2 regions of the Exiguobacterium sp. KKBO11 genome follow, and region 2 is predicted to be linked to the other one. Evidence: predicted binding sites of a transcription regulator. Region 2 holds the regulator's gene; the other holds the start of a gene.
What was found. Region 2 encodes Rex, which represses fermentation and respiration genes when NADH is low (regulators of the CRP and FNR family bind a similar motif). Its sites were predicted from a motif close to TTGTGAAATATTTCACAA; they were not measured.

Region 1 (7,590 bases), on a different contig from region 2:
CTTATTTTAGCAATGAATATGAGAAGGAACGTCCATCCTAAGACGGAGCGTTACGGACGAATGCTTCCGGGTAAAGACCTACAACGAAACGAGTAGGAGGAAAGCGTATGAAATGGAAGGGAAGAGAGCGGAGTTCGAACGTTGAGGATCGACGGGGAATGGGAGGGAAAGGAATTGCCGGCATCGGTGGTGGTGTTGGGATCATCCTGCTGATCGTCATCACCTTGATGGGCGGTAATCCAGCTGAATTACTCGGAGACTTAACCGGTGGAAATCAGCAAAATACGACGTATGAAGAAACAGCACAGGAAAAGGAAGCAGCGGACTTCGTCTCCGTCGTCTTAGCGGATACGGAACGGGTCTGGACGAAAGAATTCAAAGAAGATGGTAAGACCTATAAAAAACCGAAGCTCGTCTTATATACGGATCAAGTCAGTTCGGCTTGCGGACAAGCAGGGAAGTCCGTCGGTCCCTTTTATTGTCCCGGTGATCAGAAATTATACATTGATTTAAGCTTTTATGACGAACTGCAGACGAAGTACGGGGCCCCGGGCGATTTTGCAATGGCTTATGTCATTGCGCACGAGGTCGGACACCATGTCCAGACGTTACTCGGAAAGTCGGACGAGATCATGCCACTTCGAGAGCAAATGAGTAAGGAGAAGTTCAACAAGTACCTTGTTCGATTCGAACTACAGGCCGATTATTATGCCGGCGTCTGGGCGCATCATGCGCAAGGAGAAAACTTGCTCGAAGAAGGCGATCTTGAAGAAGCGTTGACGGCAGCGAATGCTGTCGGAGATGATACGTTACAAGAGAAAGGACAAGGATATGTCGTACCGGAAAGTTTCACTCACGGCACATCGGCGCAACGGGAGCGTTGGTTCCAAAAAGGCTTTGATAACGGCACGATCGAAGGTGGAGACACATTCAAAGCGAAGAATCTATAAGACAGAGCAACGACAGTCCTTTTGAAACATCTTCCAGTCGTTTCCGTAAAGAAGAGGGAAGGATTCAAAGGAGAGTGTCGAAGTTGAAGCAGATCAGTCTATTTTTATTGCTGTATACGGCTGTCGTCGTATTGACGTACATCGTGTCACGATTTGCGCCAGACTTGTTGGTCTACATGGTCTATATCGCGATTGCATCATTACTTGTCATCACGGGCTATTTGTTGAAACGGCTCGTACTGAAGCGCTAAATACAAAAAACCTGTGTTCTGCTTACGCGGAACACAGGTTTTTTGTATTTAAAAGCCATCTTATGAACGGAACATCGTCGGATCATCTGGAACGTTCTCCAGGTAAGCGATCCGTCCGTTTTCATCGAGACGTGCGATATCTTTTCCGTCTTGCGTGAAGACACTACCGTCTGCCCGTTTTCCGCAAACTGCCCAGCGTGTTTCATATGTTCCTGGTGTTGTTTCTTCCCAGCCTGCATACATGTGCTTAATGTCTTGATTCGCCGTAAACACATGACGGACGAACTGTTTCCAGGCGTCGATGCCGTGCTTTGGTTGTCCGTTCAGGACGAACGTGATGTCTGTCGTGAATAAGGAAACGAGATCCTCGAAAGCATGTGCGTCTGTGCGTGACGCGTCGAATAAGTCGAAATAACGATTCAATACCATAGTAAAAACCTCTTTCTGTACATTAAAGTGTCATCATCCGGTCTGTGATTAACGCATGCAATCGTTCTAAATGCTCCGGTGGACAGGAGGCATCAATCGCTTGACGGATCGAGCCGATCGATTCGCGCTTCAACGTCGATTGCCACGCCTCTTCCGCCTCTGTCATCAGATTCGAGAGTAGACCGATTTCCTGTTCTTGAATTCCCATCAAATCCTCGAAGACACCGCTTGACGCATACAACGTTTGTTTGCCCTCGATCGCTTGATAGACGTCAAAGATTTGAATTTCGTCTGCCGGACGTCGTAAGCGAAAGCCCCCTTTGACACCGGGTACGGAATACAATAGATCCGCCTGGACGAGTTTTCGTAAGAGCTTTTGAAAATAGGTTGGCGAGGCACCGAGTTGCTGGCTGATGAATTCACCGGGCAACACAGCGCGATCCGGAAGGAAGGTCAAGAGCAACATCGCATAGACGGATTGCTCAACCCCAGTTTTCATTTGCATGAGAAGTCTCCTTTTGTTAAACGTGGATAATGTATATCCATAATAGTTTTATACGAAAGAATTGTCGAGTCATATGCTCTCACAAAACCGTCACACCTTTTCGACAGCATCTGCATGGCATCCCCGTTCCGGATTCGGTATACTAAATGTACGATATGTGAAAATATTCACTAAAAGTCGTTCACACTTTGTGAAAGGACGTTTGTATATGAATCCATTAAAAGGAATCGTTCAGATTCCACGTAGTTTTCTCATTCAATTCATCATTGCAGCTTTCCTGATGGGGGTTGCGGTCGTTGGTCAATCGTATGGTATCGTGTTGACGGTCGATCGGATTTTCCTGAAGGAACAACCGTTTGAAGCCGTCATTCCGTTACTACTCGTCGTCCTCGGGATGCTGTTGCTCCGGGTCGCCGTGACGTATTGGAACGGTCGTCTCGGTACGACGTTATCGGCACACATGAAGCAGGCGCTTCGGGAAGCACTCGTCGCGAAATACACGGGTCGCTCGGTCGAGATGATGCTACAAGGGCAAGCAGGACAGAAGGTCAGTGTCTTGCTCGACGCAGTAGACGAGATGGACAGCTATTACAGTCAATACTTGCCGAAAGTCGTTCAGACGACGATCGTTCCCTTGATGGTCTTGATCGCGGCATTCAGCTATGACTGGATCACCGGTCTCGTCATGATGATCACAGCACCGTTCATTCCGTTGTTCTATATCATCATCGGCATCATGACGCAAAAGCGGGCGGATGCTCAACTCGAGAAGATGACGGCATTCTCGGGAACGTTTCTTGATACATTGCAAGGACTGACGACCTTGAAGTTATTTGGTCGTGCGAAACGACAACGTGACGTCATCGAAAAAAGCAGTCTTGATTTCCGGGATGCGACGTTAACGGTCTTGAAGCTCGCCTTCTTGTCGTCGTTGATGCTTGAGTTCATCTCGATGCTCAGCATGGGAATGATCGCACTTGAAGTCAGTCTACGCTTGATTCTGTTCCAAAGCATCACCTTCATCCCGGCATTCCTGATGCTCGTATTGGCACCAGAGTACTATCTTGCCTTAAAAGAGATGGGTGCTGCCTTCCATACAGGACGCGGTAGTGTCGCGGCAGCGAAACAGATTGCAGCCGAACTAACGGCAGACGATCGTCCTGTTGCCTTTGGTCAATCAGAACTTGCGATGAACTGTCCACCACGAATCGTTTTGGATGAAGTTGATTTTACGTATCAAGAAGGACGTTTTGCCTTACAAGACGTGACACTTGCGATTGAGCCGTATCAAAAGGTGGCGTTGATTGGTCGCAGTGGTGCCGGTAAGTCGACTGTCTTACAGTTGATTGCCGGACTCGCGGATCCAAAAGAAGGACGGATTCTGCTCGACGGGATTAATCGCAGTCAGGTGGAGGAAGCGAGCTGGTTCCGTCAGTTGAGCTACATCTCGCAGCATCCGTATCTGTATGCCGGAACGCTGGCAGAAAACATCGCGATCGGTGAACTCCGTCAAGCGACGCCGGAAGAGATCTTTGAGGCGGCGCAGGCAGCAGGGCTCGAGGAGCTGATTGCGACGTTACCTGAAGGGATCGACACGGTGATCGGAGAAGGTGGACGTGGTCTATCAGGTGGCGAGAAACAGCGCGTTGCGTTGGCACGCGCGTTCTTGAAACGACCGAACGTCATCGTCTTTGATGAACCGACGACAGGACTCGACGTCAAAACGGAGCGATTGCTTCAACAAGCGATTGAGCAACTCGGACAATCGGCAACGGTCATCACTGTCGCGCACCGTTTGCATACGATTGAACGATCGGATCAAATCGTCGTTCTCGACGGCGGACGAATCGTCGATCGTGGCACCCATGATGAATTGCTTGGTCGCGATTCGGAATATGCGCGGATGCGTAGCGTCCAGAGAGGGGAGGAAACACGATGAAGGAATTATTAGGAGTCTTTCGGTTGATGGTGCATCAAAAACGCGATATCGCCTGGTCGATCTTCTTCGGTGTCCTCGCCGGTGTGACAGCGGTCGGTTTATTCGCAGCAAGTGGATACCTGATTTCAAAGGCAGCCTTGTTGCCACCGATCCAGACGCTTGCTGTCTTGATTGCTCTGCAAAAAATCTCGAGTCTGACGCGCGCCGTCAGTCGGTATGCGGAACGTTATTATTCGCACCGGGCGACGTTTACGATCCTTAGTGATATCCGGACGTCGTTCTACCGGAGACTCGAGCCGCTCGCGCCAGGAATTTTCGGTAAATACCGGAGTGGGGACTTACTTGCTCGGATCGTCGGTGACGTCGAAAGTCTGCAAAATACGTTCTTACGTGTTCTCTATCCACCGATCGTCTTGTTGCTGGTCTTCTTCTGTACGATCTTTTTCGTCAGTTTCTTCTCGTGGACGATTGCCGGGATTCTACTACTTGGTTTGATTCTGACGGGTTTCTTGATTCCGGGTTGGTTCGCGTACCGCGAACAGCGTTTCGCACGCTCAGTTCGTGTCCGCCGTGGTGACTTGTCGACAGAAGTGACAGAGTTGTTCCAAGGCTATCGTGACTTAAAGATTTACCAGCAGCTTGATCAAAAAGAACAGGACCTGAATGCCGTCGCGAAACGATATGTCGAGGAAGAAAAACGGAATGGATTACATGCCGTCTCGAACTTGGCTTTGAATACGATGGTGACGCTGATCATCTCTTGGCTCGTTCTTGGTGTCGGTGCCTATCTCGTCGCGAGTGGACAACTCGAAGGTGTCTTCCTTGCATTACTCGTCATGACATCACTGACGGTCTTCGAGAATGCGGCACCGATGGCGATTTTACCAGGCTTCTTTGAAGATAGCCGCCATGCTGCGAAACGACTCGATGAAGTCGTGACCGAACAAGCGGAGCCAATCTATGACACGTTCGTTCTCGATCAGGCACCATCCTTTGAAACGAATGCATTGACGTTCACGTTCCCTGATGCACCGCGCCCGGTCTTACGTGACGTTACCGTCTCGATTCCTGCCGGCAAGAAGACGGCAATCGTCGGGGCGAGTGGTTCTGGGAAATCCACGTTACTTCAATTGATGTTACGGATGTATCCGACAGACGGATTAACGATTGCTGGTCAAGATAGTCGGACGGTTGATCCGGAAGGGCTTTGGCAACACGCAAATGTCGTCTTGCAACAGAATCATTACTTTTATGGAACGCTTCGCGATAATCTATTGCTCGCAAACGAAGCAGCGACGGATGATGCGATGCGTCAAGCGCTCGATGATGTCGGATTAACGACGTTCGAATTAAACGATCGTGTATTTGAAAAAGGCGAGAACTTGTCTGGAGGAGAAAAACAACGCTTAGCAATTGCCCGTGTGCTTTTGCGGGAAGCGTCGCTTTACTTGCTTGACGAACCAACGTCTTCCGTCGATGCTTTGACGGAACAGATGATTCTCGATCGACTGTTCGCACGGGCAGCGGACGCGACACTTGTCCTTGTTAGCCACCGGTTAGCAGGTCTTGAAGCGATGGATCAAATCATTGTCATGGATCAAGGTCACGTCATCGAAGTCGGAACGTATGCCGAATTGATGGCGCGACAAGGGGCGTTCTATGAATTAAAACAAGTCGAACAGTCCGTTTTTGCTCCGATTGGATAAAGATATAGGATTGGCGGTGACCCCATGTGGTGCATCGCCTTTTTTAGTTTATAAGCGAGAGCCGAAAAAGACATGACAGTCTACTTTTGAAATGGTAAAGTCTAGAAAAAACGTGGAGGGGTTTCATGCATATCGAACAATCATCTATCGTCGTCGATCAGACGACCATTTCATATGATCATTTTCAAATGGGGTCCAAACAGGTCTGCTTCTTGCTCTCGGGAGCATCGTACCTGTACGACCATCCTTACTTTTACTACAGCCGGATGGCGCTACTAGCTCGAGGCATCGATGTCATCTGTATTCACTATGTGACGGAAGAGCTCTTTTCGATGACAGACGCTGAATCGAATGCCTGCATGACGCGCCGGGTCGACGCTGTCGTCTCAGAAGTGCTGGCGACGCATACATACGAAAACGTCCAGTTCATCGCAAAGTCGTTAGGAACGATTCCGCTAGCGGCATTACTTGCTAAGCCGAATCTACAGACAGCACGCTTCGTCTTCTTAACACCCGTTCTTGAAGCCGAAGTAGTCGATCAAATCGCCACATCGTCGCAAGCTGGACTCCTTGTCATCGGAACAGCCGATAAGTTTTATGATGAAGCGGCACTTGAAACGTGTCGCACCTCACAACTGACGATTGATGTTATTGAAGGAGCGAATCATTCTCTGGATCAAGGATTCGAGGTCGATCCATCGCTTGCAGTCCTTGGACATGTCGTTCGTCAAATCGAAGCCAGTTTGTTCGAACCACTACCTAAGTAACAAAAAATCCGTCCAACAGAGAGTCTGCTGGACGGATTTTTTAGTATGGACGAAGTAAGGCACGGACGGGACTACCGTCGCCATCGACGAGCGGGAGTGGGACGGCGTTGAGGTGGTAATCACCAGGCGTGATCGCATCGAGAACGAGTCCTTCAAGGATATGGACTCCATGATGCGCTAGTGCGTGATGGGCTGCCATTTCCTTGCTATCGATCGCATCGACGCTTGGTAAGTCGAGACCAATCAGCGAAATTCCGAGTTCCCCGAGACGCTCAGCAAGACTTGGCGTCAAGACGGGAATCGCTTCCGGGAAAGTTGATTTGTCGATCCAACCATCCGTTTTGATGATCAGGCGCTGGACGTCATTTAGCTCAAAGCCATCTAAATCAGCAGCTGTGATGTCTGTACGACCTGGTAAGTAAATGACGCGCGCATGTCCGATGTAGAGATCCGGATCAAGATCGATGATTTTTTGTCCGGCATCGTCAAAATGAAACGGCGCGTCGACATGAGTGCCAGTATGCAGACTCATCGTTACCTTTCCGACGTTGACGGAACCGGTGTCTGCCTTATTCCATGTCAATGTTGCTTCAAACGGTGTATCCCCCGGCCACGTCGTGACGTGGCGATCAAGTGGTTGTGAAACATCAATCCATCGTGTCATCGCTTCATCCTCCTCATAATGTCGTGCGGACTGACCACAGTTCCGGGAAGAAGCGGTGGTCGAGCACACGTCGTAGATAACTGACGCCAGAAGAACCACCCGTTCCTGGCTTTTGTCCGATAATCCGTTCGACGGTACTCATATGGTTAAAGCGCCACATCTGCTGCTGGCTCCCGATATCAAGTAGTTTTTCACCGAGCTCATACAGATCCCAGTATTGTTCGACATCCCGATAGACGGTCGCCCAAGCTGCTTCGACACTTGCATTCGGCGTCCAGTCTTGCGTGACATCACGATCAAGGACGGATTGGTCGATCGGTAGCCCATGGCGCGCCATCGCCCGGATTGTTTCGTCGTAGATGCTTGGTGTCTTCAGATC
Region 2 (7,590 bases):
CGTCGACGCAGTTAATGAGACAGCAGCGCCACTTGCTTACGGTGAAAGTGAGCTTGAGCGGACGGATTTGACGCTCGTCGATAGTGACGCGATCGAAGTACCCGGAATCGCGGAAGCGAAAATCCGCTTCGAGATGCGCTTGACGCAACACGTCGAGCTAGAAGGTGCCGATCTTCTGATTGGGGAAGTACTGCGTTATCACGTCGCGGATGAACTCGTCGATTCGTTCCGGATTGACGCAGCAGGCTTGAAGGCTGTCGCTCGTTTAGCAGGGAATGATTATGCGACGATCGGGAAGACGTTTACGATTGCCCGACCGACAAAATGATAGAAGCGTGAATGCTTGATTCATCGTACGATTCGTTTTGATTCAAACGAAAAGGAGTGGAGAGACCGGTCTAGCTACCGGAATCTCCACTCCTTTTTCTCATGTCGTTCATCTGATTCATCGATCGGACTTCAAGGTTGCGGATCGATTTCGTTTGAAGAGGCTTCAAGACCATGACGTTTACTGTACTGATAGCCATCGAGCAAATAAAAGACGATCGCGAGTGCCCAAATGCCGACACAGCTGATCAAGAAAGCGGTGAGCGGTGAGACACTACCGTAATACGATAGGATCAACGGGTCATTGAGTTCGACGAATAGCTGTGTCGTCAGGAGCGTACAGCATAATCCCGAGAGTAAACTGACGAAAAGACCGCTCCATGTCTGGATGACGAGACCGATCATACAAGAAATCAGGAGGAACAAAGGAAGCGCGGCATTAAAAGCATCCGGCCGGATGAAGGTCGACACGTAGTCCGCATACATCGGTACGAAATAAAGGATGCCGGATAGCAGTCCTTGAATCAAGTTAATGAAAAAGCTTTTCGTCCGCATCAGTGTTGGTTCTCCCATCGTTCCATCAATTCGAGTAGATCGACATCAATTTGGTCACGTTCTGCTGAAAGAGCTGTCGCTTTCGGAATATCGTTGAAGACTTCCGGTTCACAGAGCAATTGTTCAATTTCTGCCGAACGCTGTTCGAGCCGCTCGATGTCTTGTTCGAGCTGTTCGATTTGCTGACGGCGCTTGCGTTCTTCTTTCTGTGCTTCCTTGTCGATCGTCTTCGACGCCGTGACCTTTGCGGCTTTTGCTTCCTCGGCTTCAAGACGCGCAATCTCTTCTTGCTCCGCCTTCTTCTCCGTGTAGTATGAATAATCACCGAGGTATTCCGTCACGCCGGCTTCACTCATCTCGATGACGCGGGTCGCGATCCGGTCGATGAAGTAACGGTCGTGGGAGACGAATAGCAGCGTACCTTCGTAGTCGACGAGCGCGTTTTCAAGGACCATCTTCGAATCCAGATCCAAGTGGTTCGTCGGCTCATCGAGGACGAGGACGTTCGTCTTTCGGAGTTTCAGTTTCGCGAGCGCGAGACGTCCGCGTTCGCCACCGGATAACTCATGGACGATCTTGAAGACATCGTCACCGCTAAACAGGAATTGCCCGAGGACAGACCGGACTTCTTGTTCACGCATCAGTGGCCATTCGTTCCAAATCTCATCGATGACACGGTTCCGATCATTGAGTTCCGCCTGCTCTTGATCGTAATAGCCGATCGAGACGCCAGTTCCGAAACGGAAATCACCGAAGAGGGGGCGTAAGCGACCGACGAGGACTTTTAGAAGCGTCGACTTTCCGATTCCGTTCGGTCCGACGAGTGCCAGTGATTCACCGCGTTGCAAGCGGAAGGTGATGTCTTTTGAGACAGCTTCTTCGTAACCGATCGCCAGTTGATTGACTTGCAGAACGTCATTCCCGCTCTGTTTTTCAATCGGGAAGGACAGGACCGTGCTACGCTCATCTCCATCTGGACGATCGAGTCGGTCGACCTTTTCGAGCCGTTTCCGGACACTTTGGGCACGTTTTGTCGTCGTCGCCCGGGCGATGTTCCGTTGAATGAAGTCCTGCATCTTCGCGATTTCTTCTTGCTGCTGTTCAAACTGCTTCATTTCCTGATCGTATAAGGCCGCTTTTTGCTCCAAGTACTTCGTATAGTTCCCGGTGAACTTACGACAGACATTGCGTGACAGCTCATAGACGACATTGACGACTTGGTCGAGGAAGTACCGGTCGTGCGAGACGATCAGGACGGCACCACGATAACCACCGAGGTAACTTTCGAGCCACGCGAGCGTATCGATATCGAGGTGGTTGGTCGGCTCATCGAGAATGAGGAGCTCTGGTGCTTGCAGGAGCATCTTTGCTAAGGCAAGCCGTGTCCGTTGACCACCGGATAATGTCTGAATCCGGCGCGAGTAATCATCCGGATAAAAGCGCATGCCGTGCAGGACGGAGCGGATATTTGCTTCGAACTGATAACCACCGGCTTCTGAGAAGTCGTGTTGCGCTTGATCGTATGTCTTCAAGAGACGATCGTAAGCGACCGGGTCATTCAAGATATGCTCCATGCCCATTTCGATTTCCATCCGGCGCAGTGTCCGTTCTTGTTCTTGGAGATGTTCAAAGACGGTCAGCATCTCGTTCCAGATCGTCTCATTCGATTCGAGACCACTGTCTTGCGCGAGATAACCGATTTTGACATCCTTGCCTTTCATGATGTCGCCTGAGTCATGACTGAGTTCGCCAGCAATGATTTTGAGCAAGGTCGATTTACCGGCACCGTTTCGTCCGACGAGCGCAATGCGGTCGCGCTCTTGTACTTCCAATTTGATATTTTCTAAAATCGGCTCGACGCCGAATGATTTCGAGAGTTGGTTGACTTGTAAGAGTATCATTTCCATCCATCCTTCCACCCTTTAGTCTATCACGAACAAAAGCGCGAGGTCCTGCGGAATATATTATTTGTGACTCTATGTGAAGTGGTTTACAATCAAGGAGAGTAGAAAGCTTTTTGCAAAGATTTGGGTGCCACGATGGATGTGGCCGAAGGGGGAACTGCAGGATGAATGGACCAGACACAAAAATTCCACAAGCGACAGCAAAACGGTTGCCGCTATATTATCGCTTCATCCAAAGTTTATACAATTCAGGCAAGCTCCGCGTCTCTTCTGCTGAGTTAAGCGAGGCGGTGAAGGTTGATTCAGCAACGATTCGTCGCGATTTTTCCTACTTTGGGGCATTAGGGAAGAAGGGGTATGGATACAACGTTCAACATCTCTTAACGTTTTTCCGCAAAACCTTGAATCAAGATGAGGTGACGAATGTTGCCTTAATCGGGGTCGGTCATCTCGGAACAGCGTTTGCAAATTATAACTTTTTAAAGAATAATAGTACTCGGATAGTCGTTGCGTTTGATGCGGACGAAGAGAAGGTCGGAACAACGACGCATGACGTTCCAATCTATCATGTTTCGGACATGAAAGAACAAATCGAAGCGAATCAGGTCGATGTTGCCATCTTGACGGTTCCATCCCAGTTCGCGCAGTCAGTAGCGGATGAGTTAGTCGAGTATGGTGTGACAGGCATCCTGAACTTTACGCCAGCGCGGTTGAACGTGCCAGCGAGCGTCCGGGTCCATCACATTGATTTATCGATCGAGTTGCAGTCGTTAGTTTATTTCATGAAGCATTATTCGCAATCAGCTGAAGGAGTGAAATCATAATGGAAAACCTTATTCCGCTCACACTAGGTATCGGACCTGCGAGCATCGGATTGATCGCGGTCGTCGCGTTGATCATCTTTGGACCGAAGAAGTTACCAGAATTCGGACGTGCTGCTGGTCAGACATTGAAAGAGTTCAAGAATGCCACGAACGGCATCATGGACGACGATAAAAAGGACGAACCGAAAGAGAAGTGATTGAATCATGACGGTTGATCAAGAGCAAAGCATGACGTCGCACCTTGACGAACTGCGAAAGCGGATCGTCTGGTCGCTTATCATCGTCGTCGTCCTGTTCGCTGTCGCATTTCCGCTCGTCCGACCGCTCGTCCGCTTCTTGCAAGCAGACTTAAAAGAGCTCGGTATCGGTTTGAATGCCTTCAACGTCGCCGATCCTTTAATGTTGTATTTGAATCTTGCGTTCATTATTGCGCTGATTTTAGCGTCACCGTTCTGGATGTATCAACTCTGGGCATTCGTCCGACCAGGACTTTATGACAAGGAGCAAAAAGCGACATTGACGTATATTCCGGTCATCTTCTTTCTGTTTTTGGCTGGCGTAGCCTTCTCGTATTTCTGGTTGCTTCCCTTCTTGCTTGAAGTCTCAACGGATCTCGGGAAAGAGCTCGGAATCGAACAAGTCATCGGAGTGGAGAACTACTTCAGTTTCTTAATCCGGTTGACGATGCCGTTCGGTCTTCTTTTCCAATTGCCGGTCGTGACGATGTTCCTGACACGTCTGGGTCTCGTGACGCCATATTTCATGCGAAAGAATCGGAAATATGCGTACTTTGCGCTGTTCGTCGTTGCGGCATTGATCGCACCGCCGGACGTGACGTCACACTTGATGATCTCGGTGCCATTGTTCGTTCTCTATGAGATCAGCATCTTGATTTCTGCGCGGACGTACAAAAAGGTCCTGATCCTCGAGCAACAGGCAGAGCTTGAACGACAGGCGGATTTGATGCGTGAATTGAATAAATGAATCGTGAATTCCTTCCGACGATTTTTGGAAGGAATTCTTTTTTATGAAAGCGTTATTTTTATATTGATAAAGCAGTTAGTGATACGTATACTAAAGATAATTCATGGGGGCTTAGCTCAGCTGGGAGAGCGTTTGGCTGGCAGCCAAAAGGTCGTCGGTTCGATCCCGATAGTCTCCACCAATACCAAACATCTAACTCCTCGAGGCTTCGAGGAGTTTTTATTTTACTCCCAGTTTAATTCCTTAAAAATATAAAATGTCATGTAAAACAAATAAATTAAAAAAATAGGCAAATATAAATTGTTTATTTCCATTAAATTCATTAAACTAAATATACAGAATTTTCGTTTAACTGTTTTATTAGTAGTACTACTATGGTTTTACAGAAAAGGGGAAAACGAACGCATGAAGAAGAAGATTGCACTTATGGCAGCCGTCTTAATGACGTCTTCCAATCTAGTCAGTGCGCAAGGTGCACTGTCGTCGCAAGACAAAGCAACGGGTCAAAAACCGCAAGCGCTCTCTTTGAAGAAATCGGGGCAAGAGAAGAACTACAAACAATCGGATAAAGTCCGTGTCGTCATCGAGATGGAAGAGAAACCGGCGATTCAAATCGCCCAGGCTCAAAACAAGCGGTATAGCACATTGAGCAATGCCGAAAAAGAGTCGATCAAAGATCGCCTCGTCAACGTTCAAAAATCAGTCAAGTCAGCCATCGCTAAAAAGGCGATTCCCGTTACATATAAGGAAAGCTTCACGACCGTCATCAACGGATTCAGTGGTGAAGTCAAGTTCGGCGACATCGAAGACATCAAACAACTGAGCGGAGTCAAGAGCGTACATATCGCCCATGAATACGCGCGTCCGGAAGTTGCTAAAGGTGCCAAGCCAGACATGCTTTACAGCAAGGACATGGTCAATGCGAAGGAAACATGGCAGGACTATGGTTTTAAAGGGGAAGGAACAATCGTTGCCGTCATCGATACGGGAATCGATCCATCGCATAAGGACATGGTCTTGAGCCCAGAAACGAAGATTGATTTGACTTCTTCGAAAGTCGATAGTGCGAAAGAAACAAAAGGCTTAAAAGGAAAGTACTTCACGGAAAAAGTACCGTACGGCTATAACTATGCCGATCACGATAGCGAAATCCGTGATTTAGGTGCGGGCGCATCAATGCACGGGATGCACGTCGCGGGTACGGTCGGAGCAAACGGCGATGAAGCAAACGGTGGTATCAAAGGGGTCGCTCCGGAAACACAACTCCTCGCGATGAAAGTCTTCGGAAACGATCCAGGAATGCCATCGACATTCAGCGATATCTACATTAAAGCGATCGATGATGCGATTGCACTCGGAGCCGATGTCATCAACATGAGTCTCGGATCGACGGCATCGTTCGTCAATGCAGATGATCCAGAACAACGCGCAATCGTCAACGCGATGAACAACGGTATCTTGTGTGCGATTTCTGCTGGTAACTCGGCATTCGCAGGTCATGGTGCAGGTAATCCGTACACAGCGAACCCGGATATCGGTGTCGTCGGTGCACCAGGTTTAACGAGCCAAGCACTCCAAGTCGCATCACTCGAAAATACGAAATTGACACTCGAAGGCATGGCGCTGACGATTGACGGTCAGGATGCTGGTTATTTGGCATACCAAAAACAAGATTCACCGAATCCGATTGCTGTCTTCGATAAAGAGAAGAAGGATGTCGTCTATGTCGGTGACGGTCAAGCTTCGAACTACGAAGGTAAAGACGTCAAAGGGAAAGTCGTCTTCGTCGTGCGTAACGGTGGTTTCAACTACGGTATGATCCAAGCAGAAGCTGAGAAGCAAGGGGCAGCAGGTGTCATCGTCCGCGGTCGAGTCGATCATGGGGATTACGTCAGCATGGCGCTCAACAATCCGACGATTCCACTCGTCACACTCAGCATCGCAGACGGAAACGATCTTGAAGCAAAAGCAAAAGAGGGCAAGGCAATCGCTGTCACGTTCGATGGAAAAGCAGTCTCAGCCGATAACCCGGTCGCAGGACAAATGTCTGACTTCACGTCATGGGGTGTCACACCAAGCCTTGACTTCAAACCAGAAATCACGGCACCAGGTGGGAAAATCTACTCGACGCTCAACGATAACGAGTATGGCGTCATGAGTGGGACATCGATGGCGGCACCACACGTCGCTGGTGGAACGGCACTCGTCATGCAACGGATTGCGAAGGACTTTAAAGTCGACGGTGCGACACGCGTCAAACTCGCGAAGAACATCTTGATGAACACGTCGCGTCCACAACTCGATCAAGGAAAATACAATGCGCAGCTAAAAACAGGCAACTTCTACTCCCCACGTCGTGAGGGAGCTGGATTGATGGATCTTCGTGCTGCCATGAAGACGCCAGTCGTCGTCACAGAGACGAAGTCGGGTGAAGGTAAGGCATCCTTGAAGGAAGTTGGCGAGAAGTTCACGTTCACACTTGATTTGAAAAACTACAGCAGTGAAAAAGTGACGTATAAGTTAGCCGGAACGGTTCAATCGGATCTCGGCGCAGAAGGATCGAACTTCCTCGAAGCAAACGGCATCTTTAAAAAGGGAACGATCGGTACGGTGGACGCGAACAAGGGCACATATCCGATCTCATTCGCAGTTGGCTCGAAGAAAGCAAGCTCGGTCTCGATTAATCCGAAGAGTTCAACGAAAGTCAGTGTATCGGTCGATCTAAAGGATACAACGGACTGGGCAAACGAACTTCCGCTCGAACAAGTCTTTGAGAACGGCTACTTCGTCGAAGGATTCGTCCGTTTGATCGATACGAAGAGTAAGAATCCAGAATTGACGGTTCCTTACGTTGGCTTTAAAGGGAAATGGGATCAAGCTCCGATTCTAGACGCACCATTGTACGATGAAGACAACACGTTCTATGGTTTGACAGGTCTAGCGACAGAAGTGAAGGATAACTTCGAATTCCTCGGCGCAAACGCTGCTGGAGATGT

Region 1: the regulator Rex is predicted to act here: its motif matches at 2,291-2,308, upstream of cydD (thiol reductant ABC exporter subunit CydD).

The regions. Positions count from the first base shown of each region.
Region 1 covers NZ_LUCU01000033.1:41,034-48,623, forward strand. Annotated here, with positions in the region: gene ypfJ (KPN_02809 family neutral zinc metallopeptidase) at 108-950, shown strand; gene AYO36_RS16795 (hypothetical protein) at 1,034-1,201, shown strand; gene AYO36_RS11285 (nuclear transport factor 2 family protein) at 1,262-1,630, opposite strand; gene AYO36_RS11290 (Rrf2 family transcriptional regulator) at 1,653-2,135, opposite strand; gene cydD (thiol reductant ABC exporter subunit CydD) at 2,344-4,074, shown strand; gene cydC (thiol reductant ABC exporter subunit CydC) at 4,071-5,780, shown strand; gene AYO36_RS11305 (alpha/beta hydrolase) at 5,906-6,547, shown strand; gene kynB (arylformamidase) at 6,588-7,211, opposite strand; gene kynA (tryptophan 2,3-dioxygenase) at 7,225-7,590, opposite strand, start outside.
Region 2 covers NZ_LUCU01000011.1:7,041-14,630, forward strand. Annotated here, with positions in the region: gene AYO36_RS00325 (flavin reductase family protein) at 1-328, shown strand, start outside; gene AYO36_RS00330 (hypothetical protein) at 460-882, opposite strand; gene AYO36_RS00335 (ATP-binding cassette domain-containing protein) at 882-2,783, opposite strand; gene AYO36_RS00340 (redox-sensing transcriptional repressor Rex) at 2,951-3,610, shown strand; gene AYO36_RS00345 (twin-arginine translocase TatA/TatE family subunit) at 3,610-3,807, shown strand; gene tatC (twin-arginine translocase subunit TatC) at 3,815-4,594, shown strand; tRNA gene AYO36_RS00355 (tRNA-Ala) at 4,700-4,775, shown strand; gene AYO36_RS00360 (S8 family serine peptidase) at 5,000-7,590, shown strand, end outside.